One region of the Colwellia sp. MB02u-14 genome, then DNA from elsewhere that is predicted to be linked to it. Evidence: predicted binding sites of a transcription regulator. Region 1 holds the regulator's gene; the other holds the start of a gene.

Region 1 (15,919 bases):
GTCTAGATTGATATTGCATCGTTATTTTCCTTTTGTATATTTACAATTTCCTGAATTAGTAACTTTCTTTTATTCAGTAAAATTAATTTTTCTTGAGCATTCGTTGATTGGGAAAGTTTTAATTCAATATTTCTGACCTTGTTCAAAACACCTGTTTGATGAAATGTTGGCACCGCATTGTCGAACAATTGTAATTCTAACGATTGATTAACCATCAGCACTTGTTCTAACTGACTCTGTAACTGATAGTTGCTCCACACTAACCAACCCACTGCAATAAAAAAGGTGGAAGCGGCAATGCCAATAAGTTGTTGGAAAAAATAGGGCCTAGTCCTTTTGGTTTTCCGCGAAATGACCACTAACTTTTTATCAATAGTGTGTCTTCTAATCGCTTGCCAATTCGATGCTTCTGGTATTATTACCGGCATCACATTCGCAGAAGCTTTTAATTGTTCTAACAACTTAATATCTTCTTGGCATTGTTCACACTTTTTTATATGTAAGCACTCTGCTTCGCTATATTTATCATGAGCTTGATGTAAATTAATATGCATAATTTTTAATCTCTTGCTTTGCTCTTAACTTTTTTAAACATCTTGAAACCACTGACTTTGAATAACTAGGACTTTTCTTCACAATATTTCCAATTTCTTCATGGCTATATTGTTCAACCACATACAACCAAATAATCAAACGTTCTTTTTCTGAAATTTTTAGTAATAAGGCACTTAAAAAATTATGCTGTTCGTGTAGCATTTCTATTGAAAACTCTGTTGACGTTACTTGGTTTTCATTCTCTATACCGATAACGGTTAATTTATGTTTTTTCAAAAAATTAAAAGTATGGTTAAAGGCAATACGTTTTATCCAAGCGGGAAACAATTGTGATCCAGATGTGTAACTGTGAATTTTTTCAAATGCGGCAATAAAGGTATCTTGCAATAAGTCATTAGCATTACCTTGATCACGACATATATTAAAAATTGCCGTATAAATGAGGGGAGATAACTGTCGATAGCATTGTTCCAATGCCTCTTGATCTCCGGCTTTCATTTTATCGACAAGCGATTCATTCCATTGCACCAAAAGTTCACCCCTTTATTTTTCTTATATTTATATAACAACGCTTGTGCCTGAAGGGTCGCATATATTTTATAAAAATTAACCTTTTTAAAGTTCTACTTATATAGAGGTAACATTAATTCTATGGAGGTAATACTAATTCGAAATATATAGCCATAATCCAAATCCAAATAAATACTCTTTGTACAATTTTTTTTCATTATTTATACAGATTTAGATAAAGTAATGGTATACTCGCGCGCAAATTTTCAATAATTCCGCTTTTTTAGTAGCGACTTAAATAGAGTAAAGTAATGGCAGATTTATCTAAATACAGAAACATTGGTATCTTCGCTCACGTTGATGCGGGTAAAACCACAACAACTGAACGTATCTTAAAACTTACGGGTCAAATCCATAAAACAGGTGAAGTACATGATGGTGAATCTACGACTGACTTCATGGAACAAGAAGCTGAGCGCGGTATCACCATACAGTCTGCTGCGGTAAGCTGTTTTTGGAACGATCACCGTTTCAATGTCATCGATACTCCTGGTCACGTTGATTTCACCGTTGAAGTTTACCGTTCACTTAAAGTACTTGATGGTGGTGTTGGTGTATTCTGTGGTTCTGGTGGTGTTGAACCACAATCAGAAACTAACTGGCGTTACGCGAACGACTCAAAAGTTGCTCGTATCATCATGGTTAACAAACTTGACCGTTTAGGCGCCGATTTCTATCGTGTTTGTAAACAAGTTAAAGACGTTCTAGGTGCTACTCCTCTTATTATGACTTTACCAATTGGTGAAGAAGATGATTTTGTAGGTGTAGTTGATCTTCTGAGCGAAAAAGCTTACATATGGGATGACACAGGTCTTCCAGAAAACTATGAAATTACCGATATTCCAGCAGATATGGTAGAAAAAGCGGCTGAATACCGTGTGAAGTTAATTGAAACAGCTTTAGAAGTTGATGAAGATATGTTGATGGAGTTCTTAGAAGGGGAAATGGTTCCTACTACAGAACAAGTCAAAGAGTGTATCCGTACTGGTACTCGTGATATGACTTTCTTCCCAACTTACGGTGCATCTGCATTTAAAAACAAAGGTATTCAATTAATTCTTGATGCTGTTGTTGATTACTTGCCTTCACCTACCGATGTTAATCCTCAACCACTTACTGATGAAGAAGGCACGCCTAATGGCGAATTCGCAATCGTTTCTGCAGAAGAAACATTCAAAGCGTTAGCATTCAAAATCACTGATGACCGTTTTGGTACATTAACTTTCGTACGTATCTATTCAGGTACATTGAAGAAAGGCGATACAATTCTTAATGCTGCTACAGGTAAAACAGAGCGTGTTGGACGTATGTGTGAAATGCAAGCTGATGACCGTAATGAGCTTACTTCGGCACAAGCTGGTGATATCATCGCGATTGTTGGTATGAAAAGTAATGTTCAGACAGGTCACACATTATGTGATCCAAAACACCCTATCGTCCTAGAAGCGATGGTTTTCCCTAAGCCTGTAATTTCAATCTCTGTGACACCTAAAGATAAAGGTTCAACTGAGAAAATGGGTCTTGCTATCGGTAAAATGGTTGCAGAAGATCCTACTTTTAAAGTTGAAACTGATATCGATTCAGGTGAAACAATTTTATCTGGTATGGGTGAGCTTCACTTAGATATCAAAGTAGATATTCTAAAACGTACTTATGGTGTTGAATTAGAAGTTGGTAAGCCACAAGTTGCCTACCGTGAAACAATCACTACGGCAATTGAAGATTCTTACACACATAAGAAACAGTCTGGTGGTTCTGGTCAGTTCGGTAAAATTGATTACCGTATTAAGCCCGGCGAACCAGGTACTGGTTTCGTATTCAGCTCTGTTGTTGTCGGTGGTAATGTTCCTAAGGAATTCTTCCCAGCTATCGAGAAAGGCTTCAAAGGCATGATGGATACTGGTGTTCTTGCTGGCTTCCCTGTACTTGACGTTGAAATTGAATTATACGATGGTGGTTTTCACGCGGTCGATTCATCTGCTGTTGCATTTGAATTAGCTGCTCGTGGTGCTTTCCGTCAATCAATTCCAAAAGCTGGTGCACAGTTAATTGAACCTATCATGAAAGTTGATGTGTTTACGCCTGATGATCACGTTGGTGATGTTATTGGTGATTTAAACCGTCGTCGTGGCATGATCGCAGGTCAAGACGCGGGTGTTTCTGGTGTTCGTATTAAAGCTGACGTTCCTCTTTCAGAAATGTTTGGTTACATCGGAACATTACGTACAATGACATCAGGTCGTGGTCAATTCTCAATGGAATTCTCTCACTACATGCCTTGTCCTAATAACGTAGCAGAAGTTGTTATCGCTGAAGTAAAAGCAGCTAAAGCAGCTAAAGATGCCGCTAGAAAATAGTAAGCATTAAAGTACTAAAACAAAAAAGGACGCTTCTGCGTCCTTTTTTATTGTCTTAATATTACAGATAATCAACGATTTAAATTTTATAATATCCGTTTAATTAATGAGTGGTTCTATTTTCTCATGGGGTAAAAGGGATAAACTTAGTATAGTTATGAGATATCCGTATCATTTTCTATATCCGTGACTGCTATAACAGTAGCCCAGGGATCTGCAGATTCATCAGCTTCTTTTGGTAAGGCTGTTTTCGTTGACGTCGCTACCGCAGCATTTATTTCGGTCATTTCTTCTTTCGTTAAATTTCGCCATTGGCCTGACTTTAAGTCGCCCAGTTCAACGGTCATAATACGTGAACGTTTGAGTTTCAATACTTCATAATCTAAATATTCACACATGCGGCGAATTTGGCGATTCAAGCCTTGCGTAAGAATAATGCGAAATTCAAATTTGCTGTGAACTTTAACAATACAAGGTTTTGTAATAGTACCAAGAATAGGAACACCTTTAGACATACGCAGAATAAAACGCTCACTGATAGGTTTATCAACGGTCACAATATACTCTTTATCGTGTGCATTTTCAGCGCGTAAAATTTTATTAACAATATCTCCATCACTGGTAAGAAAAATTAATCCTTCTGATGGTTTGTCTAAACGACCAATAGGGAAAATTCTTTCTTGATGACCAATAGCATCAATAATATTGCCCCTGACATTTAGTTCAGTTGTACAAGTGATGCCAATAGGTTTATTGTAGGCAATATAAACCCTGTCTGATTTATTGGTAGGCATTGCACCGACTTGTTTACCATCAACAAAAACAACATCACCTGGCTGTACTTTAGTACCTAATTCAGGGCTTTTACCGTTAATGGTAACTCGGTTTTCTTCAATCAGCTTATCAGCACCTCGACGCGAGCAATAACCTGATTCACTGATAAATTTGTTGAGTCTTTTTTCTTGATCGCTCACGAGATATTCCAAAATAGTACAAAGTAGTGAATATGTATTTTACCTGAACTTTTACAGACATTGATAAAAGCTTTATTATTATTTAGCTTTATTCCACAGGTTTTGGTTAATCTTTACAGCAAAGAACTCTCCGGGCTCCCAACAGCGTGGAATTAAGTCTAATTTCTTACGTTCATGATAATTTGATACTAAAAGCTCTAATATTTCATGGAGCCGTTCTTTGCTGATGCTAGAAAAACTTTTTGCTGTTTCTGTATAATACAAATTATTAGACTTTTTGAGCACAACTTCTTGTCCATGACATATAAAAGCTAAATTACGCGTTGCTGCTCGGCAAATAGGATTTTCAAGATCATTAGGGTAAAGCTGACTGACTATTGCATATTCATAGCGGTCAGCCATATCTTGTTCTACCGGAATATAGGTAACGCCATAACCTTGAGGGAAATGACCCGTAATTTGAGCGAGTGCATCAACAACTATCTGGCTACAGGCTCCGCGCTCTGCATTCTGGTTTAAGACATGATAAACTTTTGGTAATAATTTGTAGTTATAGCTATCTTTGGTCGACAAGATTATTGAACTATAGATTTGTGGCACTTTAAGTAAATTACCAATCCCTTGTTTTGGGTTCACGGCGCTTTTTAATAGGTGCTTAATAAATAATAATTTTTTACGTTCAAGTGCATTATACTTATCACGATCTGCTTTTGAGTTACCTATATAAATCGACGCGCCAATGCCATCTACAAGGTATTTTACCGTTTCCCGGTAGTTAATTTGTAATAATGCTTTTCGTTCTTCTATCGGTAATGTTCTGTGAGGATTTTTTTCATTTTTTTCGCCAGACAAAATAGCTATCGCTTCAGGGTGGTTATTACCCATATCTTGTAATAATGACGCCATCATTAAAGGAATTTTCACCTTTTCAACAAAAGCCTGATACGCTTGTGGATTGTCTTGTGCAAAAGTTTTATACTGGTCTGAAGATATATTACCCAAGGCAACTTTAATGTAAGGTTCAACAATATTTTTGTCTAAACATAATCTGTCGAGTAAACGTAAACACAGCACACTTTTATAAAGAGGCTTGTTCTGCTCATTGGATAAAGCGACTTTTTTACCTTGGGTAGGGCTAACTAATTGGATAATACCTAATAACTGCCCTGATTTACGATTACTTTCCTCAAAACTATCACCTTCGCATAAACTGATAATTTCTTTACACAGCAAGAATAAATGTTGATGGCGCTCATTACGTTCGAACTTCAATTCTTCCTGATAGGCACGTTCTTCTCGCTCTAACCGAACCCTTTGTTGTTTAGTTTTATCGCTAGGGACTTGGGCCGTTATTTTTTCAATATTATTTTGAAGTTCATCGAGCTTATGTTGGATAAAGGGTTGTTTTTCATAATATTCAATCGCACGCTCGAGTACTGAATCGTTTAGTTGGCTACGTCCGTATATCCTTGTTAAAAGGCTTTTTGCTTGTGCGGTAAAGTTTGTATCGCTGTTACTTTTATTTGCCATAAAAAATAAAACTGAGCCTTAAATAAGTGTATTAAAATTTTTGTTAACCAGATGCTAGTTGATAATACTACGGAAACAAGTATTTCGTACACTTTACGTAATAAAAAAGCATAACGTTAAGGTCATGCTTTTTAAATTAAAGTATTGTTTATTAAAAGCGTTATGTAACTAACTTAAACCTTTAATTTTAACTTGATGTTTTTTACCTGCCAATTGTTGACAGATACTAACTAAATCTGAGTGTAAGCCACCAGCGGTAACATCTCGTCCTGCACCAGGTCCTTGGATAATGAGTGGGTTATCTTGATAGCAAAGGCTTTTTATTAAAAATATATTATCGCACGGTGTTAAACGAGTAAATGCGTCATTATTGGGTAAAACAGCTAAATGAACCTTAGCTGTTGATTTACCTTGTTCATTTACAGCAAACTCTGCAATATAACGAATACACGATTGCTTCGCCGACGCTTGCGCTAACTGTTCAGCAAAATAAGTATCTAATTGAGCTGCTTTTGCTAAAAAATCTTTTATTGATAGGCCTTGTAGTGATTCAGGTACTAAGTTCTGACAATCAATATCTTCAAGTGATAATTCAAAACCAGCCATACGCGCTAGTATTAGTAATTTTCGTTGTACGTCTCGCCCCGATAAATCTTCACGTGGATCAGGTTCAGTAATACCTTGTGACAGTGCATCTAGTAACAACCTTGAAAAAGGAACACTACCATCATAGGTTTCAAATAACCAAGAGAGTGTTCCAGAGAAAATTCCGGATATTTCAATGATTTGATCGCCGCTATTAAGTAAATCGTTAATCGCAAAATTAATCGGTAAACCTGCACCTACGGTCGTATTACCTAACCATAAGCTTTTATTTTTGGCCGCTGTCGATACTAAGGTATTATATTGTTTGGTGCTGGACGATGCCGCCCACTTATTTGCGCCAATAACATGAATTCCCTCTCTAAAAAAATCGCCGTATAGATAACTAAAATGTTCACTGGGTGTTATATCAACAACAATTAATTCATCGTAAGGGTGATTGGTCAACCATGACATTAATAATGCATTGTCATAAGCTTTAGCATCTCGCTCATAAAGCTTTATCGCTCGAACAACATCGATACCGTCGGTATTAAGAAGTGCTTTATTCGACGCAACTAAACCGACTAAATGTACGTTCTCTAACGCCGGGATCCGATTGAGTTGCCCAGGTAATAACTCCAAAAACCGTTGACCAATATTACCAAGTCCTGCTACAACAACCCCGATATGACGTGCGTCTTTAGTCATATCATGATGAACATTATTGAGTAACTCCCCCGTACAACTCTGCTGAAGAACGGCAATAATACTATGTTCACTTAACGAGTTAACCACATAAAGCACTTTGGAATGTTTGAGAGCACGCTTAAAACGCGCTTGAATATTACCTTGGTTCACTACACTGTGACCAACAATAGCTAAAATTGAAACCGGTGTGAATGACACGTCGGTATCATGATTGGCTAACCATTGACTAACCAACTTTTGTTGTGCTCGGTGAATAACAATAAAACCTTGTTTAACATCACTGCAAATAGCAGAAAACTCATGGTTAGCCTGCCCAGCCAATGAACCAGTTAAACTTGTTGATTGAACCAGTAATAAATCATTGAGTGAAGTCACTGATAGTTCTTGCTTAGCAATTTGACCAAATTTACCAATTTCTGTACCAGATATTTCGGGATCAAAACTGCTTGCTACATGTAAATGCGTACTGTGGTTCGTGAGCGGTTGTAAAGTTTTTGCATGTAAAACGGGGTTACCCAAGCGACCAAGCTCTTTTGCTACACCGTTTGGTAAACGGTGTAATTTACGAGCAAGTGGTACAACACGGGGATCAGCACTGTATATACCATCGACATCAGTCCAGAGCGTAACATTCAACGCACCCGACAGCGATGCGATTATTGTTGCTGAATAGTCACTGCCATTACGTCCTAATGTACAGGTCTCACCTCGTGAGTTTTTAGTAATGTAGCCAGTAATGACTGCCAACTTTCCCTTTTGTAATATTTCCTGAAATTGTTTTTTGCTGCTTTGATTATCAACTGCACACTCTTTATCGTTATTAATAACTAAGAAATCACGCGCATCAATTGAATAACTTGGACACACTTGCTCACTCAGCACTGCGGATAATAAACGCGCAGACCACACTTCTCCATAGGCCAGCATATCAGCATGATGTTGACGCGGTTGCTCTGTTAACCAAACGGTTAATTGATCTATATCATCAGACAAAATCTCAATTAAGCATGCGGCTCTACTCTTATTTAATAGTTCACTAATTAATACACTTTGTGACTGTTTTAATGCCTCAATGGCAACTAAAAGATCCTGACTATTTTCAACAGCGAGTTCATAAATATTGAATAAGTCATCCGTCGTATTACCATTAGCAGAGACAACGACTAAATCATCTAACTGACAATTTTTGCGAATAATAGCAACCACACGCTCAATACATTGTGTGGTTGCCAAGCTGCTACCACCAAATTTATGTGCATGTATAGCATGTTTGGCAAGTTGGTTATTCCCGGATGATAACGGTTCTACTGTATTTGACTGTGTCATTTTCACTCATTAATTATTCTACTAAAAATAGCCTAAAAACTTAAATTTGGCTCGCAAGTAAAGCTTGTTCCAAATCACTGATAATATCAGTAATATCTTCAATACCTACAGAAATTCTGACTAAGGATTGCGTGATACCTGCAGCAATTTGTGCTTCAATCTCCATACCTGCGTGAGTCATCGTTGATGGATGACTGATTAAACTTTCGACGCCACCTAACGATTGTGCCAAGGTAAAGAGTGCTAACTTATCAAACAACACTTTAACCGCTTCAACACCGCCTTTTATTTCAAAACTCATCATAGCGCCAAAATCTTTTTGTTGCCGCTTAGCAATTTCATGTCCTGGATGATCTTTCAAACCAGGAAAATACACGGCATTAATTGCTGAGTGATTTTTTAGGTATTTTGCCACAACATTTGCATTCTCTTGATGTTGTTTCATGCGAATAGGCAATGTTTTTAAGCCGCGTAATGCAAGATAGCTGTCAAATGGTGAGCCCGTAATACCAATACAATTTGCCCACCACGCAAGTTCTACACCAAGCTCCTGGTCTTTTGTTACTAATACACCACCAACCACATCACTATGACCGTTAATATATTTAGTTGTTGAATGAAAAACAATATCCGCGCCTAATAATAACGGCTGCTGCAAAAGAGGTGAAAGAAAAGTATTATCTACCGCAACTAAAGCTCCTACATTATGACTCGCCTGAGTGACCTTTTCTATATCAACCAAACGTAATAATGGGTTACTCGGTGATTCAACCAGAACTAATCTTGGCTTTTTCGCCAGTGCTTGAGCTAAGGCTTCCTCATCGTTTTGGTCAACAACGATAACATTAAATTGGCCACGTTTTGCTAAATGGGTAAATAATCGATAACTGCCACCATAACAGTCATGGGGGATAATAACAGTATCTTGTGTTGTCAGTAGTTGACAGATTAAATGAACAGCAGACATACCGGTACTAGTGACTATACCAACTGCGCCATGCTCTAAATCAGCAATAGCTTGCCCAAATGTACTTCGTGTTGGATTTCCTGTCCTAGAATAATCAAACTGGCGCTTATCATTAAAGCCTTTTAAAGCGTAAGTACTCGATAAATGAATTGCAGGTACAACGCCACCATGGTGTTTATCACTATTAATACCCGCTCTAACCGCCAATGTTGCTGGTTTTTTGCTTGTCATTTTTTGCTCCAATTGGACAATAAAATCAAATAGATGTTTGGACGTCTATAACTCTAAACGCTTTACTTTTGCCGGTCAAGAACTTTAGACTTCTAAACTTCTACACATTCGTTATTGACTCAACGCCAACAACCAGTAAAATCGAACCTATAAAAAATAATTTAGCTAAACAAGGTAATTAGATGGCAAAGTGGAATGGCGATTATATAAAACCATACGCCGAACATGGGAAAAAAAGTGAGCAAGTTAAAAAAATCACCGTATCAATTCCGTTGCGTGTGCTTAAGGTGTTAACTGACGAACGCACACGTCGACAAGTTAATAATTTACGCCATGCGACAAACAGTGAATTATTATGTGAAGCTTTTTTACATGCTTTTACTGGACAGCCTCTTCCTGATGATGGTGATTTGACAAAAGACAATACTGAAATGCTCCCCAAAAGTGTTCGAGATGCACTGATAGCAAAGGGGATTACCGACTTTAGTCAATTTGAAGTAGATGACGAGCAGTAATTATTTACACTCATTTAAAGACGCTTTAGCGTCTTTTTTTATGCCTAAACGATAAGCATCGATAACACCCACTCCCCAACAAATTACGAGTATATAGGTTAATGTGCTCACCCAGAACGGATCAAAAGTAATAGGGTGTTTTGCTATTTCATTTGCAAGTACTTGGCTGTTTAGCCCAATTTCACCTGATTTTACTCTATCAATAAGTGGCTGATATTTACTGACCACCTCTTCAATATACACATAAGCCGTTATTGAAAATACTAAAATTAGCGCTATTGCACGCCGATAGGACTGAAAAACTAGTTGGCCAACTCCTGGGTAAACAAGCGTAGAAAGTAAAACTGCTTTTGTTACGTTTTTCATTATGGCTCTCCCGCGTGTTCATCTTAGTTTATTTGCATTACATTTTACTGATTATTCCATATAATTTTCAAGCATCACTAATGCGGCAACGCCAGAATCAACCGCGGCTTGGGCAAGTGCAACTCGACCACATAAACCACGATTGCTCCTTTGCGCTGATTATTCCATATAATTTTCAGGCATCGCTAATGCGACAACGCCAGAATCAACCACAGCTTGGGCAAGTGCAACTCGACCACATAAACCACGATTGCTCCTTTGCGCTGATTATTCCATATAATTTTCAGGCATCGCTAATGCGGCAACGCCAGAATCAACCGCAGCTTGGGCAACAGCAAGTGCAACTCGACCACATAAACGCGGGTCCATTGGTTTAGGAATGATATATTCCTTACCAAAAGTTAAACTTTGCTCACCGCTAGCATCTAGCACTTCCTGCAAAACAGGTTCTTTTGCTAATTCACGGATGGCATTAACAGCAGCAATTTTCATTTCATCGTTAATCCTTCTAGCACGAACATCTAATGCTCCACGGAAAATAAAAGGAAAACATAAAACATTATTAACTTGGTTAGGGTAATCAGAACGTCCAGTGGCAATAATAAGATCATCGCGAACAGCAAGCGCTAATGCTGGTTTAATTTCAGGATCGGGGTTTGAACAAGCAAATATCACCGGATTCGCCGCCATCATTTTTACATTTTCAACAGAAAGTAAATTTGGCCCAGAAACACCGACAAATACATCTGCGCCATCGATGACATCTTCTAGCGTACGTTTATCGGTATTATTAGCAAACATACGCTTGTATTCATTAAGATCGTCACGACGAGTATGAATAACACCTTTAGTATCTAACATGTAGATTTTTTCTCGCTGAGCGCCACATTTTATTAAGAGTTCCATACAAGCAATTGCTGCAGCACCTGCCCCAAGACACACTATATTGGCGTCTTTAATATGTTTACCTTGAATTTCTAAGGCATTGATCATACCTGCAGCAGTAACGATAGCGGTACCATGTTGATCATCATGAAATACAGGTATTTTACAACGTTCAATAAGGGCCTTTTCAATAGCAAAACACTCTGGCGCTTTAATATCTTCTAAGTTAATGCCGCCAAAACTATCTGCAATATTAGCCACCGTATTAACAAATTCTTCAACTGTCTTATGTTTGACCTCGATATCGAATGAATTAATGTTTGCAAATCGCTTAAACAATAACGCTTTACCTTCCATCACTGGCTTAGCAGCCATACCACCTAAATTACCTAAACCTAAAATAGCGGTACCGTTAGTAATAACAGCAACCGTATTACCTTTGCCGGTATATTTGTAAACATCATCTGGGTTTGCTGCAATTGCACGTACCGGCTCAGCAACACCGGGGCTGTATGCGAGCGCTAAATCAAGGCTAGTTTCAGCAGCGGTAGTTAATTCGACACTTATTTTCCCTGGCGTTGGGAATTGATGGTAATCAAGTGCTTGTTGGCGAAAATCAGTCATGATGAGTCCTATGCGTTAGGTAAATTTATTATGTTTTTTATGCTATTTTTTAAGTTTTATTATTTTTACATACAGTATAGTTATATATATTATGGCAATCTTACATGTTGTTCCAACATTATTCTTATATAAAAAAGTGCCAGAAGCCACAACAAACATACCCTCAGCACTTTTCTATTGCACATCATAAAACTAAATATTCGTTATATAGCTTAATCTATTCATCTAATACTTATGTACATTTTATAAACTTCATTCACTGGCTAAACTTAGCTTTCTATTTTTGTTTTTTTCAATGCACAATAGCGAATTTATCACTAAATTTTAACATTAAAACCATAACGTTCATTAACTTTATAACTTATGATTGTAGTGTTAGTAATTTTTTTTGCATTTATATTCAAATCAATGTTTGAATATATTTTATTTTTGATGAAAAAAAAACCACCTAAAAGGTGGTTTTAATAAAATTTTATTTTAGAAAATATGCTGTATTATGTGTTAATCAGTGAACGGATTAACTAAAATAATAGTTTCATTACGTTCTGGTCCTGTTGAAATAATATCAACCGGTACGCCTGTCAATTCTTCAATACGCTTGATGTAAGCAATTGCATTAGCAGGTAAAACATCACGAGAAGTTGCTCCAACTGTTGTTTCAGACCAGCCCGGCATTTCTTCGTAAACAGGTGTAATACACTCATAACCTTCAGCAGCCGTTGGCGGCACGGTGATAATATCACCCGCTTGAGTTTTGTAGCCTGTACAAATTTTAAGTGTTTTTAAACCATCTAAAACATCAAGTTTAGTTAAACAGAAACCTGTTACGCTGTTAACTTGAATCGCGCGATGCATTGCAACGGCATCAAACCAACCACAACGTCGCTCACGACCCGTAGTTGCGCCAAATTCATGGCCAACGGTGCCTAAGTGTTCACCCACTTCATCGTCTAGTTCTGTTGGGAAAGGACCCGAACCAACACGCGTTGTGTATGCTTTAGTAATGCCTAATATATAATCTAAGTGACGAGGTCCAAAACCACAACCGGTAGCAACGCCACCTGCAGTAGTATTTGAAGACGTTACATAAGGGTAAGTACCGTGATCAATATCCAGTAAAGTGCCTTGAGCACCTTCGAACATAATTGACTCACCGTTTTTACGCGCTTGATCAAGCATTTCAGGTATATCAGCAACCATCTTAAGGATCACATCACGCACCGCGAGGGCATCAGCAAGGACTGTTTCATAACAAACAGGCTCAACTTTGTAGTAATGTTCTAAAGAGAAATTATGGTATTCAACAATTTCTTTTAATTTAATTGCAAATGTTTCTGCACAGACTAAGTCACCAACCCGTAAACCACGGCGAGCCACTTTATCTTCATAAGCTGGACCAATTCCGCGTCCTGTCGTACCAATAGGCTTATTACCACGAGCAATTTCACGCGCCGCATCTAAAGCATTATGGTAAGGAAGAATTAACGGACAAGCATCACTAATAAGTAAGCGTTCGCGAACAGGAACACCCTTAGCTTCTAACATTGCGATTTCTGTCATCAAGGCTTTTGGACATAAAACTACGCCGTTACCGATTAAACATTTCACATTGTCACGTAATACACCCGATGGAATTAAATGAAGTACGGTTTTTTCACCGTCAATTACCAAAGTATGACCTGCATTATGGCCTCCTTGATAACGTACTACGTACTTAGCTTTATCTGTGAGTAAATCAACAATCTTACCCTTACCTTCGTCACCCCATTGGGTGCCTAGAACTACGACGTTTTTGCCCATGTTTTCAATTTCGATAAAAAATTAGGCGGCGATTTTATCAAAAATAAAATAGTAGTCCAAGTAATATATGACGATTTTTAGTTCAATTTTAAAATATTCAATTAACTAAAGGGCTTATAAAAAATATTTATATCAAACTTTAACCTATTTGCTCATCAACCATAAAATAATCATACCAAAAAACAATAAACTCATGCCGATATTACGGATAGATGAAGTCGGTTGTTGTGTTAACTTTATTAGGTAGTTTTGCCATTTATTGGGAAAAAGGGCTGGTACTAAACCCTCAATGATCAGTACCAACGCGAAAGCGGTTAACAGTGTATCTATCATCTTAATACTCCGTAAGTTATTTGATTAGTATTGAAATAAGGAATTACTCCTATTAACAATTGATTGGTTGCTACTTATAGCAGATATAAAAAAGCCATGACAAGTCATGGCTTTTTTATCAAAAGAATAGACTACTTTTGAACTTTAGCGCCTTCTTTTAAGTAGTTAAAGAAATCACTATCAGGTTTAACCACCAGGATATCACTTTTACTACTAAAACTTTTTTCATACGCTTCAAGGCTACGGTAGAAACTGAAAAACTCAGGATCTTGTCCATATGAATCAGCATAAACTTTAGCGGCTAATGCATCACCTTCACCACGCATTTCTTGTGCTTCTTTTTGCGCCGTTGCTAACATCACTGTTACTTTAGCATCTATTGTTGCACGAATAATTTCTGCTTGCTCTTGACCTTTAGAGCGATGCTCTTTTGCAACCGCGGTTCGTTCTGCTCGCATGCGGTCGTAGATAGACGCACTAACTTCGGCGGGTAAATTAATCGCCTTAATACGTACATCAATAACTTCAATACCTAAATCTTCGCGACTACTTTCAGCGCTTGCCAAAGCCTTAGCCATAATGCCATCACGGTCACCTGAAACAATTTCTTTAATGGTACGAGTACCAAATTCGGTACGCAGACCATTATTTACTTTTTGCTTTAATAACGCACGAGCATTTTCTACTGAACCAGAGGTCCGTAAGTAAAAGGTTGAAAAATCAACAATACGCCACTTAACAAAAGAGTCTACCATCAAATCTTTTTTCTCAGAGGTCACAAAACGATCAGCTGCTTCATCAAGTGTTTGAATACGCGCGTCAAGTTTACGAACGTTGTTAATAAACGGTATCTTAAGATGTAAGCCCGGTTCATAGACAATCATTTCGCCGGTATCAGCATCACGTTTAATTTTTGTAAACTGAAAAACGATACCACGTTGTCCTTCTGAAACGACAAAAACAGAAGAGACAGTTAATACCAAAAATAATACAATTAATGCAATTATAAAGTTTTTCATTGCTTAATTTCTCCCATCATTAAATCTGTCTGCACGACCTGACAAGTCAGGAGCAGAGCTTGACGTATTAACAGATTTGTTTACACGTGACTGGCTCTGCATCGTATTATTCTGGTTTGATGACTGACTTTGCATCATTTTGTCTAACGGTAAATACATCATATTATTACCGCCTTCAACATCAACCATTACTTTGCTGGTATTCGCGTAAACGCTTTCCATCGTTGATAAATACATACGCTGGCGAGTAACTTCTGGAGCCGCTAAATATTCAGGTAATAGTTTATTGAATTTAGCCACTTCACCTTCAGCATCTAATACCGTTTGTTGCTTATACGCTATGGCTTCTTGCTCCATACGTTTCACTCGGCCACGTGCTCGTGGTTCAATACCACGTGCATAGGCTTCAGCTTCACGTAAAAAACGCACTTCATCTTCTTGTGCAGAAATAGCATCATCAAAAGCATCTTTCACTTCTTCAGGAGGACGAGCATCTTTAAAGTTAACATCGACAACAATTAACCCAAGGTTATACGGGGCAATAATATCATCTAATTCTTTCCAAACATCTTGA
Region 2 (15,919 bases), on a different contig from region 1:
TTGTATAGGCTATTCACAAATAAAGAATTATCAGTATCTATAACATTCATTTTATTTGCATTATAGGGTTAAAAAATGTCAGTTAACATTAGTCACACCGCAATCTCTATAGCCGTCGTTGCGGCTTTATTAGTGAGTGCTTGTGGGGAAAGTACGAGTAGCAGCAGTGGTGAAAACTTTGGTACCACTTCAGTCCCTACGCCAACCCCCTCCCCCCCTACGCCAAATCCCGGCAGTAACTTTACTCAGCAAGCGTTACTTGAAAACATTACTGATAATATAATCACGCCTATTTTTGAACAATTTTCAACAGTATCAGCAGCACAAATTCCAGAGATAGCAGCCTATTGTAAAATGGAAACAGATGCAGCTTTGGGTAATGCAACAACCGTTCAAGTTAACGCTATGCGTGATAATGCAAAGACAGCATGGCGAAACACCATGAATGTATGGCAACAAGCAGAGGTAATGAAAGTTGGTCCTTTGGTTGATAATGAGGGATTATTACGGGATAAAATTTATTCTTGGCCTGTAGTCAATTCATGCTCTGTTGATTTTGAAGTGGTAAATTTTAAAGCTGGAATTGTCAATGGACAGCCATTTAATATTGCTAAACGTACCCCTTCACGACGTGGTTTAGCCGCTATAGAATATTTATTGTTTAACGAACAACTTAATCATAGTTGCACTACGAGTACTCAGCCTGAAAATTGGGACAATCAAACAGATGAATATCGTAAGGTCGCGCGATGTGAATTTGCGGTTGAAGCTGCTCGCGATGTTAATAATAGTGCTAAAGAATTAATAACAGCCTGGTCTGGCGACAATGGTTTTGCAAGTGCACTTAAAGCAGCGGGTAGTATAGGCAGCGAATTTAGCACTGAACTAAAAGCGATTAATCTTATCAGTGATGGTTTATTTTATTTAGAAACATTCACCAAAGATGGCAAGTTAGCCACCCCATTGGGGCTTCAGGCTAATAGCTGTGGATCACAAGCCTGTCCTGACGTTGTAGAATCAGTATATGCACATCACTCTATTACTAATATTGAAAACAACTTATTGGCATTTCAAAAACTTTTAACTGGTAAGACTGGTACTGGTTTTACTCATTATTTGATTGATGTTGGCGATCAAGATACAGCAGATTCAATGTCTACAGACGTTCAACTAGCCATTGATGGTGTGCAAAACTATCAAAATAGTTTGGCTGAAGCTCTTGTTAATAATGAAGCACAAGTAACACAAACGCATGCCAATGTTAAAGAAGTCACTGATAAACTCAAAATAGATTTTATTACCAGTTTATCGCTTGAATTACCCGCGACATCCGCAGGAGATAACGATTAATGAAGATTAACAAGCATAAATATATTGCTGTTGTTTTTGCCTTTGCCTTTGCCTTTCATCCTAATGTTAGTGCTGACGACGGTACTAGCGATACACCTTCTGAATACACTGAACGTGTTCAAATTATTGGTCATAATGATAAATTGCGTACTGAAGCTGGTGCCGCTACGTTAATTGGTGAAGTTGAATTAGAAAAATTTAAGTTTGATGATATTAACCGTGTTTTATATAGCGTACCTGGCGTTAATATTCGTGAAGAAGATGGTTATGGTTTAAGACCTAATATAGGTTTTCGTGGTGCGACACCGGAACGCAGTAAAAAAATCACCATCATGGAAGATGGTGTACTAATCGGTCCTGCCCCCTATTCTGCACCCGCAGCATATTACTTTCCAATGATCAGCAAAATGACTGCCCTAGAAGTATTTAAAGGCCCTTCTGCAATTAAGTATGGACCCAATACTGTAGCGGGTGCATTGAATATGACAACGCGCCAAGTACCTAAGAGCAAAGAAGGTGCTATAGACCTTGCCTTTGGATCTGATGGGTATGCTAAAACGAAAGCTTACTTTGGTACCACTAATGGCAATTTTGGCTATTTAATTGATGCGGTGCATATCGAAGCGGATGGTTTTAAAGCGTTAGACGGTGGTGGTGATACCGGATTTGATAAAAACGATATTATGACTAAATTTCAATATAATTTTTCTAATAGCCAATATAATCAAATTGTTGAAATGAAGCTAGCCCATGCTAATGAAAAATCAAATGAAACCTACTTAGGGTTAACTGACGCTGATTTCAAGCAAAATGCTAATCGACGTTATGTAGCCAGCCAAAAAGATTTAATGGACTGGGAGCATCAACAAGTTCAGTTCACACATTTTATTGGCAATGACAATTTTGATGTGACAACTCGCTTGTACCGTAACGATTTCGAGCGTTCTTGGAATAAAGTTAACGGTTTTAAAGCAGGGGCGGTAGTCACTGATTTACAAGATATTTTAACGAATCCTGAAACAGATGCTAATGCACCTTTTTATCAAGTGTTAACGGGGCAAAGAGACACCGAAAGAGAATATGAAAAGATTATATTAGGTGATAACCAACGAGAATATTATTCGCAAGGTATTCAATCTGAGTTATATGTTTACCATACACTTTTCGATGTAAAACATGTGCTTAATGTTGGCTTTAGGTTCCATCAAGATCAAATCAAGCGACATCACACTACTGATGCGTATACAATGACCTCGGCTGAACTACTGAGTGATGGTAGCGCCACACTTGCTGGAGATACAAATAGAGAAAAAACCGATGCTATTTCTGTTTTTTTCAAAGATACCATGACGTTAGGTGCATTGGATTTAACCTTTGGCCTACGTGGTGAATTTCTTGATGCCAGTTACCAAAATGAAGCACTAGGTAAAGAAGGTGAATGGCAAAAGAAAAGCACTGATATTTGGTTACCAAGTTTAAGTGGGTTTTACACATTGTCTGAACATTCAGGGCTGTTTTTTGGTGTTCATGAAGGTTTTGTGCCGACGAGTCCAAAAGAGCCAACCAGTGTTAAAATTGAAAATAGCATTAATTATGAGTTAGGTGCTCGTTATCATGACGAGAGTAGCCAACTTGAAGCGGTTATATTTTACAATGATATAGAAAATTTAAAAGAAAGCTGCTCTTTTTCAACTGCCTCGCTTTGTCAAGATAATACTGATGGCGAGTTCAACAGTGGTAAAGCAAATGTTATAGGCCTTGAATTAAGTGCAAAACACACCTATGAGCTATCGGCGGACTATGACTTACCTGTATTGTTGAGTTACACCTATACTAAAGGCGAGTTTGATAGTGCATTTAGCTCTGACTTTAGTATGTGGGGAGACGTTAAGGTTGGAGATACTTTACCGTATTTACCTGAAAATCAATTAACACTTGATATTGGTTTAACGGCTAATAATTGGCAAGTTAATTTAATTACCCGCTACATTGGTGAAATGAGAGAAGCATCAGGTGAAAATGTTCTGCTGTCTGGCGTAACAACACAAGCACTAACCATCGTTGATATGGCTGCAAGTTATGAACTAGGAGATATGGGCAGTATCTATCTTAAACTTGATAACTTACTCGATAATCAAGAAATAGTTAGTCGACGCCCTTATGGAGCTCGCCCTAGTAAACCTAGATCTGCTTCTATTGGCTATCAATATAGCTTCTAATTAGCGTTAATCGTGTTTAAATTTAAATAAGAACGTTAAGTGTCATACTTATCGTTTTTATTTGTAACCTTATTACGAAAAGTTATTTATATTTATGGACTTTCTTAGCGCAAACTTTAAAGAATTAGCCCTTTATATCCTAGATCCTAACCAACGCTTATTTTGGGGCTATCTTTTATCGGCACTACTATTTGCCAGTGCAGTGTATTTTATTAACCTAAAAAAGGTAATTAAGTCAGGTCCAACGCAAGAGAAGCAACCAGGGTTCATAGCCTTTTTATTTCCTAGGAAGGTTTTTTTAGCCCGATCAGCTTTAAACGATTATGCCTTGCTTATTGTAAACAAACTTTTTAAGGCCGCATTATTTCCTTTTGTTGTTTTAACTATGGTGCCTATTGCATTAGCTATCTCATCGGCAATAGAATGGGTCTTTGGGCCCATGACACCCCTTACCCTATCATCGGCCAGCATTATGGCTGTTTTTACCCTACTGTTGTTTATTTTTGATGATTTCACTCGTTTCTTATTGCATTACTGTTTACACAAAAGCCATTATCTGTGGGAGTTTCATAAAGTTCATCATTCCGCAACCGTGCTAACACCCTTTACTATCTATCGCTCACACCCTATTGAAAATTATTTCTATGCTTGTCGTATGGCATTAACTCAAGGCTTTGTGGTTGGCTTATGCTATTACTTATTTGGACCCACATTAAAAATGATTGATATAATTGGTGCCAATATTTTTGTTTTTGCGTTTAATATTATGGGCTCGAACCTCCGTCATAGCCATATCAGGATAAGTTGGGGAGATAAAATCGAAGGGTTATTTTTAAGCCCTGCACAGCATCAAATTCACCACAGTGATAACGTTAAGCATTTTGATAAAAACTTTGGTACGGTATTATCCCTTTGGGATCGCTTGTTCAACTGTTTTATGCATGCGTCTGAGGTTGGTTCGTTGTCTTTTGGCATAGGTAAAGAAGGTGAATTACATAGGTCGCTAATGGGTATTTATTTACAACCTTTTATTAACGTATATAGAAAATTACGTTTTCGTTTTCGTTTTTTTTAGTATATTAATGTTATTCAATTCAAATTATTTGCCCTATATTTTTTAGTTATAGTGGTTAGTGGAAATAACATATACCCAGTCTACTGATTTCCTAAGAGAACAAGACTCTTAGAGCAGTAATCTAAACAAGAATTATTCTCAAATAGATTGACAAATTATAATGTTTTCTTTAATCTTGCCAGCCTATAAATACTGTCGACAGAGACTGGCATAACGTTGTCAGGGTAATATAATGCAAAATATAGCGTCCATCCGAAAAAATTTATTCCTAATTTTTACTAGCTTTTTACTTATTTCATCATCTTTACAAGCTAGTGATGAGGTGAATGTGTATTCCTACCGCCAAGAGTTTTTAGTTAAGCCTTTATTTGACATTTTTACAAAAAGAACGGGGATTAAAGTCAATGTTATTTTTGCTAAAAAAGGCATGGCGGAACGTCTCGCCCGAGAAGGTAAATATAGCCCCGCGGATATATTGTTAACGACGGATATTAGTCGGCTCATTGAATTACATGACCGTGATCTACTTCAAGCTTATAGCTCTAAAACGTTACTTGATGTAATTCCTAGTCAATATCGTGCTACAGACAATACGTGGTATGCACTTACAACACGTGTTCGTAATATTTATTCAGCTAAACGTTTGGGTGCTATCAATATCAATTATGAAGATTTAGCTGACACTAAATATAAAGGAAGAATATGCACTCGAAGCGGTAAACATTCATATAATATTGCACTCGTTGCCTCTATGATTGCTGCTCATGGTAAAACAGAGACCCTCACTTGGTTAGAAAAGTTTAAAGTTAACTTGGCCCGCAAACCTCAGGGTAATGACCGTGGTCAAGTACAAGCAATTCATCAAAACTTATGTGATATAGCGTTAGGTAATAGTTACTATTTTGGCAAAATGTTGGTTGATGAAAAGCAGAAGTTATGGGCTGATTCGGTATACATTAATTTCCCCAATCAAAATAACCGGGGTGCTCATGTGAATATATCAGGAATGGGCATGGCAAAATATGCTCCTAATCATGACAATGCTAAAGCTTTAATGGAATTCTTGGTGTCAAAAGAAGCACAGAAGCTTTATGCTGAAACGAATATGGAATATCCAGTGAGAGCTGATGTAATGCCATCTGATTTAGTTGCCTCATGGGGTAAGTTTAAAGCAGATTCATTGTCGTTAGAATCGATCGCAAAGTATAGAAAAGAAGCGCTTAAACTTATAGATAAAGCTAAATTTGATTTATAAAGGATGATGATTATTTCTTGATAGCCCCATTAAAAAATAATATCTGGCGAAGTGCCTGCTGGCTCATAGTATTTTTACTCATAACACCGGTAGTAGTTATGGTATTAGCCAGCTTTAGTTCGTCAAGTGATTTATTTTCTCATCTTTGGCAAACAGTCTTACCTGACTATATTACTAACACACTAGTACTAGGCGTGTTGGTCGTTTTTTTGTCTTTAATTTTTGGTACTTTGAGTGCGGCTTTCATTGTTCATACCAACGTTTTGGGTAAAAATTTTCTGAGATGGTTACTTTTATTGCCCTTAGCAATGCCCGCCTATTTAGTTGCTTATCTTTATACTGATCTGTTTGATTACGCAGGACCCGTTCAGCGCGCGTTACGTAGTTGGTTTAATTGGCAGTCGCCGAGTGATTATTGGTTTTTTGATATACGTACTTTACCTGGAGCTTCCATTGTAATTTCGTTAGTGTTGTTTCCTTATGTTTATATGTTAACGCGTACTGCACTTGAGCAACAAGATCAAAACTTGTTAAGGGCCGGACGTTTATTAGGGTTGTCAGCAAAACAAAGCTTTTTAAAAGTTGCCTTACCGCTGGCACGGCCAGCAATAGCGATATCAGCGAGTTTAGTCCTTATGGAAACCTTAGCTGACTTTGCCACGGTAAATTATTTTGCGGTAAATACACTGACTACAGCTATATATGATACTTGGCTGGGCTATGGTGACTTAGCAACAGCAAATGCTTTAGCCAGTATATTAATGCTGATAATTCTGTTTGTGGTTGTTGGTGAACAACGTGCAAGAGCCGGTCAAAATCATCAATCAAATAGGCCTAATCAGCATATTGAAATTATTACATTATCATTCTTTCAACAACTACTCATTAGCGGTTTTTGTTGGACATTGGTTTTAGCGGGTTTTCTTTTACCTTTCGCTTTGCTTGTTATTATGGCAGTTGAATACAGCAGTATGGCTCAGCTAGCAAATTTAATTTCACCAAGCCTTAACAGTATTGAAGTGTCATTTTATGCCGCAACTATTGCCACTTTATTTGCACTGTTATGTAGTTTATATCGGCGATTAAGCTTTGATAAATGGCGAATACTTCCTTCAAGTTTATCAGGAATAGGTTATGCAGTACCTGGAACAGTTTTAGCAATGGCATTATTGGCTAGTTTTGGACCCCTTGATCATTTTATTAATGATATAGCAAGGTATCTTCAGCTTAAAGAACCCGGTTTAGTCTTGTCTGGCACTATTTTTGCTGTCGTATTTGCCTTTGTGGTTCGTTTTTCAGCGATTGCTAATGGAACAATATCTAGTGGTATCAAACAGATACCTAATTCTATTGATTTTGCTCCTGCAAGTTTGGGGGTAGGCTTAGGTCAAATGTTAAAAAAGGTACACCTGCCAATACTGAGGCCTTCTATTTTTGTAGCATGGTTACTCGTATTTGTTGAATCAATGAAAGAACTATCCGCCGTATTATTACTAAGGCCCTTTAATTTTGATACATTGAGTATACAAATTTATCAATTAATATCAGACGAAATGCTTGAGCAAGGAGCCTTGAGTGCTATTTTAATTGTTTTATTAGGCCTATTACCTATTATTTGGCTCAACAGAAGTAAGGAGTTATCGTAAATGGTCGAAAATGAATTATTAAGCGTTAAGCAACTTTCGGTTAAATTACAGAATAAAGTCATATTGTTAGACACCCACTTAACACTAAACTTTGGTGATATTCTTGGATTAGTAGGACCAAGTGGTTGTGGAAAAACCACATTGCTTAATACTATCGCGGGCTTTAATTCACCCAGTACGGGTGAGTTAAACATAAAGCGTAATAATTCAAGTAGTACTCATTTAATCGTTGAAGAAGATGTTCTCACTATCACGCCATTTAAGCATGTAGTTCCTGAACATCGTAATATCGGTATGATCTTTCAAGATTATGCATTGTTCCCTCATTTATCAGTTGAAAAAAACATCTGCTTTGGAATTAATAAACTGCCAAAAAGTGAACAGAAATTTCGAATGACTGATTTGCTCAACTTACTTAAGTTAACAGGTTTAGAAGCAAGATTTCCACATCAGTTGTCCGGTGGACAACAACAAAGAGTTGCTATTGCTAGAGCATTAGCACCTCAGCCTACCTTATTATTACTTGATGAGCCTTTTTCAAATATTGATGCACGTTTACGCAATGAATTAATGTTAGAAATGCGCCAAATTTTAAAGCAGTTAAAAATGAGTGCTATATTTGTGACTCATAACAAAGACGAAGTCTTTACTTTTGCTGATAAAATTGCAGTAATGCATCAGGGAAGTATCCTTCAAATAGGTAGACCTGCCGATGTTTGTCACTCACCAAACAGCTGGCAAGTTGCTGATTTTTTGCAATTAGGTAGCTGGATACCTGTAAAGGCGATAAATGGCCAATTTCAATCAGCTGTTGGAGAATTACCATCAACTGAAGATCTTTTTTTAAAAGAAAATATGATTACCTACAAAGGGGGTCCTCAAAAACTACAATTGTTATTGAAGTCACAAGCTATTGTGTATTGTGAAGACGGGTTTGAGAAAAATAATGTCAAAGTTGATAATATCTCTATCACTGAACATGGATTTCACTATTTACTGAGTAGTATTGATAAAGACCTATCTTTATCATTTGAACAGTTGAGCTTTTATAGCAATTGTTTATTCGCGTTGGGCCAAAAAATAGCGATAAAAATCAAGAGCCACAACTATCAAGTTTTTAATAGTTATGATGATATTTTAGGGTAACTATAAACGGGATTTCTATCAAAATAACGTTAAATCTTAAGGTTATGTTGCAACCATGAAGTGTAAAAATTCTTTTAACTCACACTTAAGTTTATTTTAAAGCGATGATAAGAAATAGTGGAAATCGTTAGGATCGCTATTTCAATAAAAATCAGAAGTAAAAATCATCTACTTTTGGTGATTATAAGTCATAAGCTAACCGCCAATTTTTCGGTAACTCTCTCGCATGAGCAAAGGTTGACGGTATTTTTTGCTCGCACCAATAGCCTTATATATCTGTTAATTTATAAAAAGGTTCTCACATTTATTTTTCTAAGGCTACATCATCAAAATTTGGCCGCTTGAAAGTAGGTAGTATTCGATATAAATATATAACAACAAAACACAGCAGTGATGCGGTCATGAATAACCAAAAGCCTCCAAAATGATCTAATACAAAACCACCTAACAATGGAGCTATAGCGAAGCCTAAAGAATAAAATGATGCTGCACCAAAGTATGCGCCGCGTAAATGTGCTGGAGCTAAACGGTCAATATGAACATTCATGGTAGGGAATAATATCGCTTCGGCTAAACTCATCACTAATACTGCGCCAATCCATCCCCAGGTAAAGTCGAGTGGGTTTACTGCAAACCAAAGTTGCGAAGCGGCAAGTAACAGTAAACCAATTTGAATACGACTTTCTAAGGCCATCGAAGCCATCATTTTCAACAAAAAAAACTCAGAGCAAATAATTAACAGTGAATTGGCAACAATCATCGATGAAATAAGCAAAATAAGATCAGGCACTTCAGCGCGAGTTAAATATTGAATCAACGAAGAGTCCATTTGTGCATTAATAAACATACACAAAATATTAGCCACAATGAGGCATTGTAATAACTTGTCTTGCTCTAAGATGCTAACAGTAGTTTATTGATTACTCTACTGTCATTATTATTTGTTTCTTTGGATTTTTAAAGGCAAAGGAAGAACAAAAACTTAATTTGCTCTATACTTGGCTTATTAACTCTTGTTAAATAAGTTAGATATTTGATGAATGTAAAGTATCTCTGGATCATTATATTTTTGCTCGGTAATACCTCATCAAGTATTGCCGAACAGCTTGTTGTCACCGAAATATTGCCACCTTACCAGTTCTACCAAGAAAGTAGTGTGCTAAGCGGCTTTTCAGTTGAAGTTATGGAAGAAATATTCAAAGTTACCGGTGATAATATTGATTTGCAAATACTGCCTTGGGCACGTGCTTACAGAACAGCCTTAAACCAACCTAATACACTTATTTTTTCACTCTCTCGTACCTTATCTCGGGAAAATTTATTCATTTGGGGTGGGAAATTAACGAAAGAAGATGTTTACGCTTGGGGCTTAAAAGAAAACTTCCAAACATCAATGACTGATATTCAACAACTCAAAAAATACAAAATAGCCGTAGCAAATTCATCAAGTACCGCACAATACTTTCAGCGACATGAATACCCCTATCTTCATGTACTTGGTTCACCAGAGCAAAGCTTACAAATGCTATATCTTAATAGGGTTGACATTATTACGGGTACAAAGAACACCTTAAAAGTACGAGCAAGTAAATTAAATTTAGATATCAGTAACCTAAAAGTAATTATGCCTATATCAGTCATTAATCATGATTTATATTTTGCTTTTAGTCTTAACAGTGATGAAAAAATTGTCAGTAAATATATAGATGCTTATCATCAAATTAAAAGCAGTGGCATTTTAGATAAGCTCAAAAGTAAATGGCATGTGCTTTAAATTCAATAAATAACAATCAGAGCACTTTACTTTCTTGACTAAAATCAATATAACAAATACAAATTTAATCCCTTACTCATTAACGACAGATATAATGACTCAAAATCAGTTAGTCGCCCAAAAAACAGTAGTCCCCTTAAAGTCAGTTCCAGCAAATTCTCAAACGATCGGTGTTTTCGACTCTGGTATTGGTGGTTTGTCGATTGCGAAATGTATTCATCAAAACTTACCACATGAAAATATTATTTATGTTGCGGATAGCCAATTTGCTCCTTATGGTGATAAATCGACAGCAAATATTACTGAACGGGTAAATAAAATTGCAGATTGGTTAATTGACCAGCAAGTAAAAGCAATTGTTGTTGCCTGTAATACTGCAACGGTTAGCGCTATTGATCAGCTACGTTTACGCGTTTCAATTCCAATCATAGGGGTTGAGCCCGCAATTAAACCCGCCGCAATTCACAGTAAAACCAAAAGAATAGCTTTATTAGTAACAGAAGCAACCGCTGTAAATACGCGTTTTTTATCATTAGTAAATAAGCATAAGAATGGCGCTGAAATTTATATCCAACCTTGTGCCGGATTAGTAGAACTTATTGAGCAAGGTCTTTATGAGAGTGAACAGTGCCGTAAAAGACTAAATGCCTTTTTAGGACCACTTCTGCAAAGTAATATAGATACCCTCGTATTAGGATGTACTCATTACCCTTTTGTTCGTCAACTTATACAAGATATTGTCGGTGATAAAATTACCATTATGGAAACTGCTCAACCGGTAACTGAGCAGCTTGCCAGCCAACTTGAAATTAAGGGGTTACTGGCAAGTCATGAACAGATTTCCCAGCAACATTTTTTTAGCTCAAAGATATCACCGGAACAAGCACAGTTAATGTCAGTGCTCTTTGGTAAAAATATCCCGCTACAACAACTCCCTGCTCTTTAAATAAGCAATTTACAGTTATTTTTGGCCGTTTAGCCTTCTAGGCGTAAAATAACTAGAAAATAGTTAATCTTGCAGTTAGAATAACTTTAATAAAAAAATATCTTAAACTATTAAATTTTTCCTGAGGTTTTATGTCTACTCAATTTTTCACTTCTGAATCAGTTTCTGAAGGTCATCCAGATAAAATCGCCGATCAAATTTCTGATGCTGTACTTGATGCAATTATCGCTAAAGATAAAAATGCTCGTGTTGCTTGTGAAACGATGGTGAAAACTGGCGTAGCAATTATCTCAGGTGAAGTATCCACCACCGCATGGGTTGATTTAGAAACGATTACTCGTAATGTTATTAGTAATATTGGTTACACTTCATCTGACGTAGGTTTTGATGGTGAAACCTGTGGCATTATGAATTTAATTGGCCAACAGTCCCCTGAAATTGCACAAGGTGTTGACCGAGTAAAACCAGAAGATCAAGGTGCTGGTGACCAAGGACTGATGTTTGGTTATGCAACCAATGAAACTGAAACATTAATGCCTGCACCTATATTTTATTCTCATCGTTTGGTAGAGCGTCAAGCAGAGGTGCGTAAGTCAGGTGTCTTACCTTGGTTACGTCCTGATGCAAAGTCTCAAGTTACTTTTATTTATGAAGATAATAAACCCGTAGCAATTGACGCTGTTGTTTTATCAACTCAACATAACCCAGAGATTTCTCAAGAAGATTTACACGAAGCTGTGATGGAAAACATTATCAAAGCGGTTTTACCCGCTGAGTTATTAACTAAAGACACTAAATATTTTATTAATCCTACAGGTCGTTTTGTTATTGGTGGCCCCGTTGGTGACTGTGGTTTAACCGGTCGTAAAATTATTGTTGATACCTATGGCGGCATGGCTCGTCATGGTGGTGGTGCCTTCTCAGGTAAAGATCCATCAAAAGTTGACCGCAGTGCCGCTTATGCAGGGCGCTATGTTGCAAAAAACATTGTTGCTGCCGGTTTAGCTGACCGTTGTGAAATTCAAATCTCTTATGCCATTGGTATTGCTGAGCCAACATCTATTTCAATTGAAACCTTTGGTACCGGTAAAGTATCAGAAGCAACGTTGATTGAGTTAGTTAGAGAGCATTTTGATTTACGACCTTACGGCATTACTAAGATGCTTGATTTATTACACCCTATGTACCAAATGACAGCCGCTTACGGACATTTTGGTCGTGAACCTGTTGAAGTAACAGTCGGCAATGATACTTTTACCGCCTTTACTTGGGAAAGAACCGATAAAGCCGACACGCTTCGTAAAGCCGCTGGGTTTTAATTTTTAACGTTTTAACATCACCGTTCCTACTAAACATAAAAAGCGACTCAATAAGTCGCTTTTTTATTGCAATAAAACCATTAACATTGCGAATAATACTCTTTAACCTAGCTGACTTGGGAAAGAACCGATAAAGCCGACGTGCTCCGTAAAGCCGCTGGTTTTTAATTTTTAACGTTTTAACGTTTTAACATCACCGTTCCTACTAAACATAAAAAAGCGACTCAATAAGTCGCTTTTTTATTGCAATAAAACCATTAACATTGCGAATAATACTCTTTCACCTAGCTGACTTGGGAAAGAACTGATAAAGCCAACACGCTTCGTAAAGCCACAGGGTTTTAATTTTTAACGTTTCAACAACATCGTTCCACCTGAACATAAAAAAAGCGACTCAATAAGTCGCTTTTTTTATTGGAAAAATATGAGGTTAATTTATGACTATTTAGCCGACTGCGCTTTTTTACTGGCTACTTTTTCTTTACGTCGTTGCTCAATAACATCTTGAACATGTCCACCAATGTGTTTTTCACCACGTTGGCTGGCTAAATTAATTTGGCGTTCGCGCTCAGCAAAGCCACTACGTTGTTCGTCAGTATATTTATCATAACAACGATGACAACTGACGCCTTTTACATAATGCTCACTTTGCTTTTCTTGTTCGGTTATCGGGTAACGACAAGCAAAGCATTGATCGTACTGCCCTTGCTCTAAGCCATGCCCTACTGCAACACGGCCATCAAAAACAAAACATTCACCTTGCCACATTGAATTCTCTTGCTCAACTTCCTCTAAATATTTAAGCACGCCACCTTCAAGATGATAAACATCTTCAAAGCCTTGCTCTTTTAAGTAAGCGGTTGATTTTTCGCAGCGAATACCACCAGTACAATACATCGCTACTTTTTTATGTTTGTTCTTGTCTAAGTGCTGTGCAACATATTCTGGAAATTCACGAAAGGTTTCAGTCTTAGGGTTTATTGCGTTCTTGAAGGTGCCTATTTCAATTTCATAATCGTTACGTGTATCAATCAATAAAACTTCAGGATCGGCAATAAGTGCATTCCACTCTTTAGGTTTTACATAAGTACCAACGGTCAGTAATGGGTCAATTCCTTCAACGCCCATAGTCACAATTTCTTTTTTTAATTTTACTTTACTGCGTTGAAAAGGATTCTCGTCAGCGTATGAATATTTATGAGAAAAATTCATTAAACGCTCATCTGTTTCTAAATGCGCTAAGAGCTTATCAATACTGCTTTGTGTACCAGCGACGGTACCGTTAATACCTTCATTAGCAAGCAATAATGTACCTTTAACATCGTTATTTAACATAACAGACAATAATGGTTTTTTAAGTTGTTCAAAGTTTTCTAAGCGTACAAATTTGTAAAGTGCACAGACGGTGATGTTTTGCATAATAATACCCATTGAGCCAGCCAGAACGTAAATCCGGAGCTGTAGATTAATATAAAGCCAACACATCTTAACATCAGTGTAGGCCAAAAGACGCGCATTCTATCAAAAGCCTCAATTTAGATAAAGCCTCTCCTTCAATAGATTAAATGATAGAATCGCTACTTGCACAGCTCTTTAGTGACACAGCGGATAAAAAAATGACTTTTCACGGCAGTAAAAAGTCATTTGAAAATTGAGGTAACCGTTTAACTCATCATAATGGTTATTAAAGTTAACTCGTTGTTCCTTTCAATTCTTCACGCAGTCGTTGAATGACCATATAGAAATATGGCACTAACAACGTACCTAATATAGTGGCCGCTAACATACCTGAAAGTACAGTAACACCAAGGAATATTCGGCTACTGGCTCCTGCACCAGACGACATAACTAAAGGAATAACACCTAAAATAAAAGAGAGTGCAGTCATCAGTACCGCTCTAAATCTTAACTTTGCAGCGTCAAGTGCCGCTTCCATGATCGTCTTTCCTTGGGCTCTTAGCTCCATCGCAAATTCAACAATGAGAATAGCGGTTTTAGTCGATAAGCCAATCAGTAGTATTAACCCTACCTGCGCATAAATATTGTTTTCCATCCCTAAGATATAAAGTGTCAGCATTGAGCCAAATAAAGCTAAAGGCACAGCGGCGATGACAGAAAAGGGGATAGTCCAGCTTTCATATTGAGCGACTAAAAATAAGTAAACAAACAACAACGCTAAGCCAAATAAAACAGGCGCTAAATTACCCGCTTCAATTTCTTGTTTAGACTGCCCTGCCCACTCAAAAATATAGCCTTGGGGTAAGTTTCCTGCTAATTCTTCCATAATCGCTATCGCCTCACCTGATGAATGACCACTCGATGCTTGGCCAGTGATATTTGCGCTACGGTACAAATTAAAGTGTCCGATACTGGTAGGACCTAAAATAGGCTCAAGCTTAGCAAGTGTCGTTAATGGCACCATTTCACCGTCTTGGTTACGCACAAAATAGTAGCGCAAGTCAGAGGGATCTTTACGGAACTCTTTTTCAGCTTGAACGGTTACTCTGTAGGTTCGCCCAAACTGGCTGAAATCGTTAATGTACATTGACCCTAACTGCGCTTGTAACGTTATAAAAATATCCGATAAAGCAACACCTTGAGCTTTTGCTTTATCTCTATCAACCTCTAAAAAGTATTGTGGAACATTTGCGCGGTAAGTACTAAAAACGCGAGTTAATTCAGGTCGTTGATTTGCCTCATAAATAAGACCATTCATCACTTGCGCTAAATCACTAGGGCTTCGACCTTCACTGTCTTGTAGTTTAAATTCAAAACCCGAACTTGTCCCTAAGCCTGGAATAGGCGGAGGATTAAATATCATTATTTGTGCGTCTGGCATTGTCCACAGTTGCCCCATTAAACGCTGGATAACAGCACGCAGTGCTAATGCTGGCTCCGTTCTTTCTTCCCAATCTTTTAGCATGATAATGCCTAAACCATTGTTCGAACCTGCCCCACCTAATAACGAAACACCTGAGACAGTAATAACGTCAGTAACGGCTGGGTCTGCTTTTATCATTGGCGTTATTTTATCAATAAGTGCCTGTGTTCTGTTACTTGAAGCCGCATCAGGTAATTGGATATCGAGAAAAACATAACCTTGGTCTTCGCTTGGAACAAAACCCGTGGGTACCGATGTGGTTAACCACCCTGTAGCTACAAATAAAACACCGACAATAATACCGACGC

What was found. The regulator MetJ, encoded in region 1, represses methionine synthesis genes. The targets are predictions, from matches to a motif close to TAGACGTCTAGACGTCTA.
Positions count from the first base shown of each region.
Region 2: a site for MetJ is predicted at 11,442-11,459, ahead of metK (methionine adenosyltransferase). Genes of this name have one in related genera too.

Region 1 covers NZ_JACGUX010000001.1:253,527-269,445, reverse strand. The annotation lists gene H4J52_RS01105 (PDZ domain-containing protein) at 1-19, opposite strand, end outside; gene H4J52_RS01100 (hypothetical protein) at 3-554, opposite strand; gene H4J52_RS01095 (RNA polymerase sigma factor) at 544-1,083, opposite strand; gene fusA (elongation factor G) at 1,377-3,482, shown strand; gene rluF (23S rRNA pseudouridine(2604) synthase RluF) at 3,638-4,456, opposite strand; gene H4J52_RS01080 (hypothetical protein) at 4,535-5,986, opposite strand; gene metL (bifunctional aspartate kinase/homoserine dehydrogenase II) at 6,155-8,605, opposite strand; gene metB (cystathionine gamma-synthase) at 8,646-9,803, opposite strand; gene metJ (met regulon transcriptional regulator MetJ) at 9,986-10,318, shown strand; gene H4J52_RS01060 (hypothetical protein) at 10,319-10,684, opposite strand; gene H4J52_RS01055 (malic enzyme-like NAD(P)-binding protein) at 10,952-12,193, opposite strand; gene H4J52_RS01050 (adenylosuccinate synthase) at 12,695-13,993, opposite strand; gene H4J52_RS01045 (DUF2065 domain-containing protein) at 14,138-14,326, opposite strand; gene hflC (protease modulator HflC) at 14,458-15,345, opposite strand; gene hflK (FtsH protease activity modulator HflK) at 15,349-15,919, opposite strand, start outside.
Region 2 covers NZ_JACGUX010000006.1:220,144-236,062, reverse strand. The annotation lists gene H4J52_RS02435 (imelysin family protein) at 76-1,350, shown strand; gene H4J52_RS02430 (TonB-dependent receptor domain-containing protein) at 1,350-3,569, shown strand; gene H4J52_RS02425 (sterol desaturase family protein) at 3,664-4,644, shown strand; gene H4J52_RS02420 (extracellular solute-binding protein) at 4,877-5,899, shown strand; gene H4J52_RS02415 (iron ABC transporter permease) at 5,917-7,545, shown strand; gene H4J52_RS02410 (ABC transporter ATP-binding protein) at 7,546-8,691, shown strand; partial or broken gene H4J52_RS02405 (MFS transporter) at 8,996-9,598, opposite strand; gene H4J52_RS02400 (ABC transporter substrate-binding protein) at 9,728-10,465, shown strand; gene murI (glutamate racemase) at 10,560-11,411, shown strand; gene metK (methionine adenosyltransferase) at 11,543-12,730, shown strand; gene H4J52_RS02385 (rhodanese-related sulfurtransferase) at 13,172-14,149, opposite strand; gene H4J52_RS02380 (efflux RND transporter permease subunit) at 14,421-15,919, opposite strand, start outside.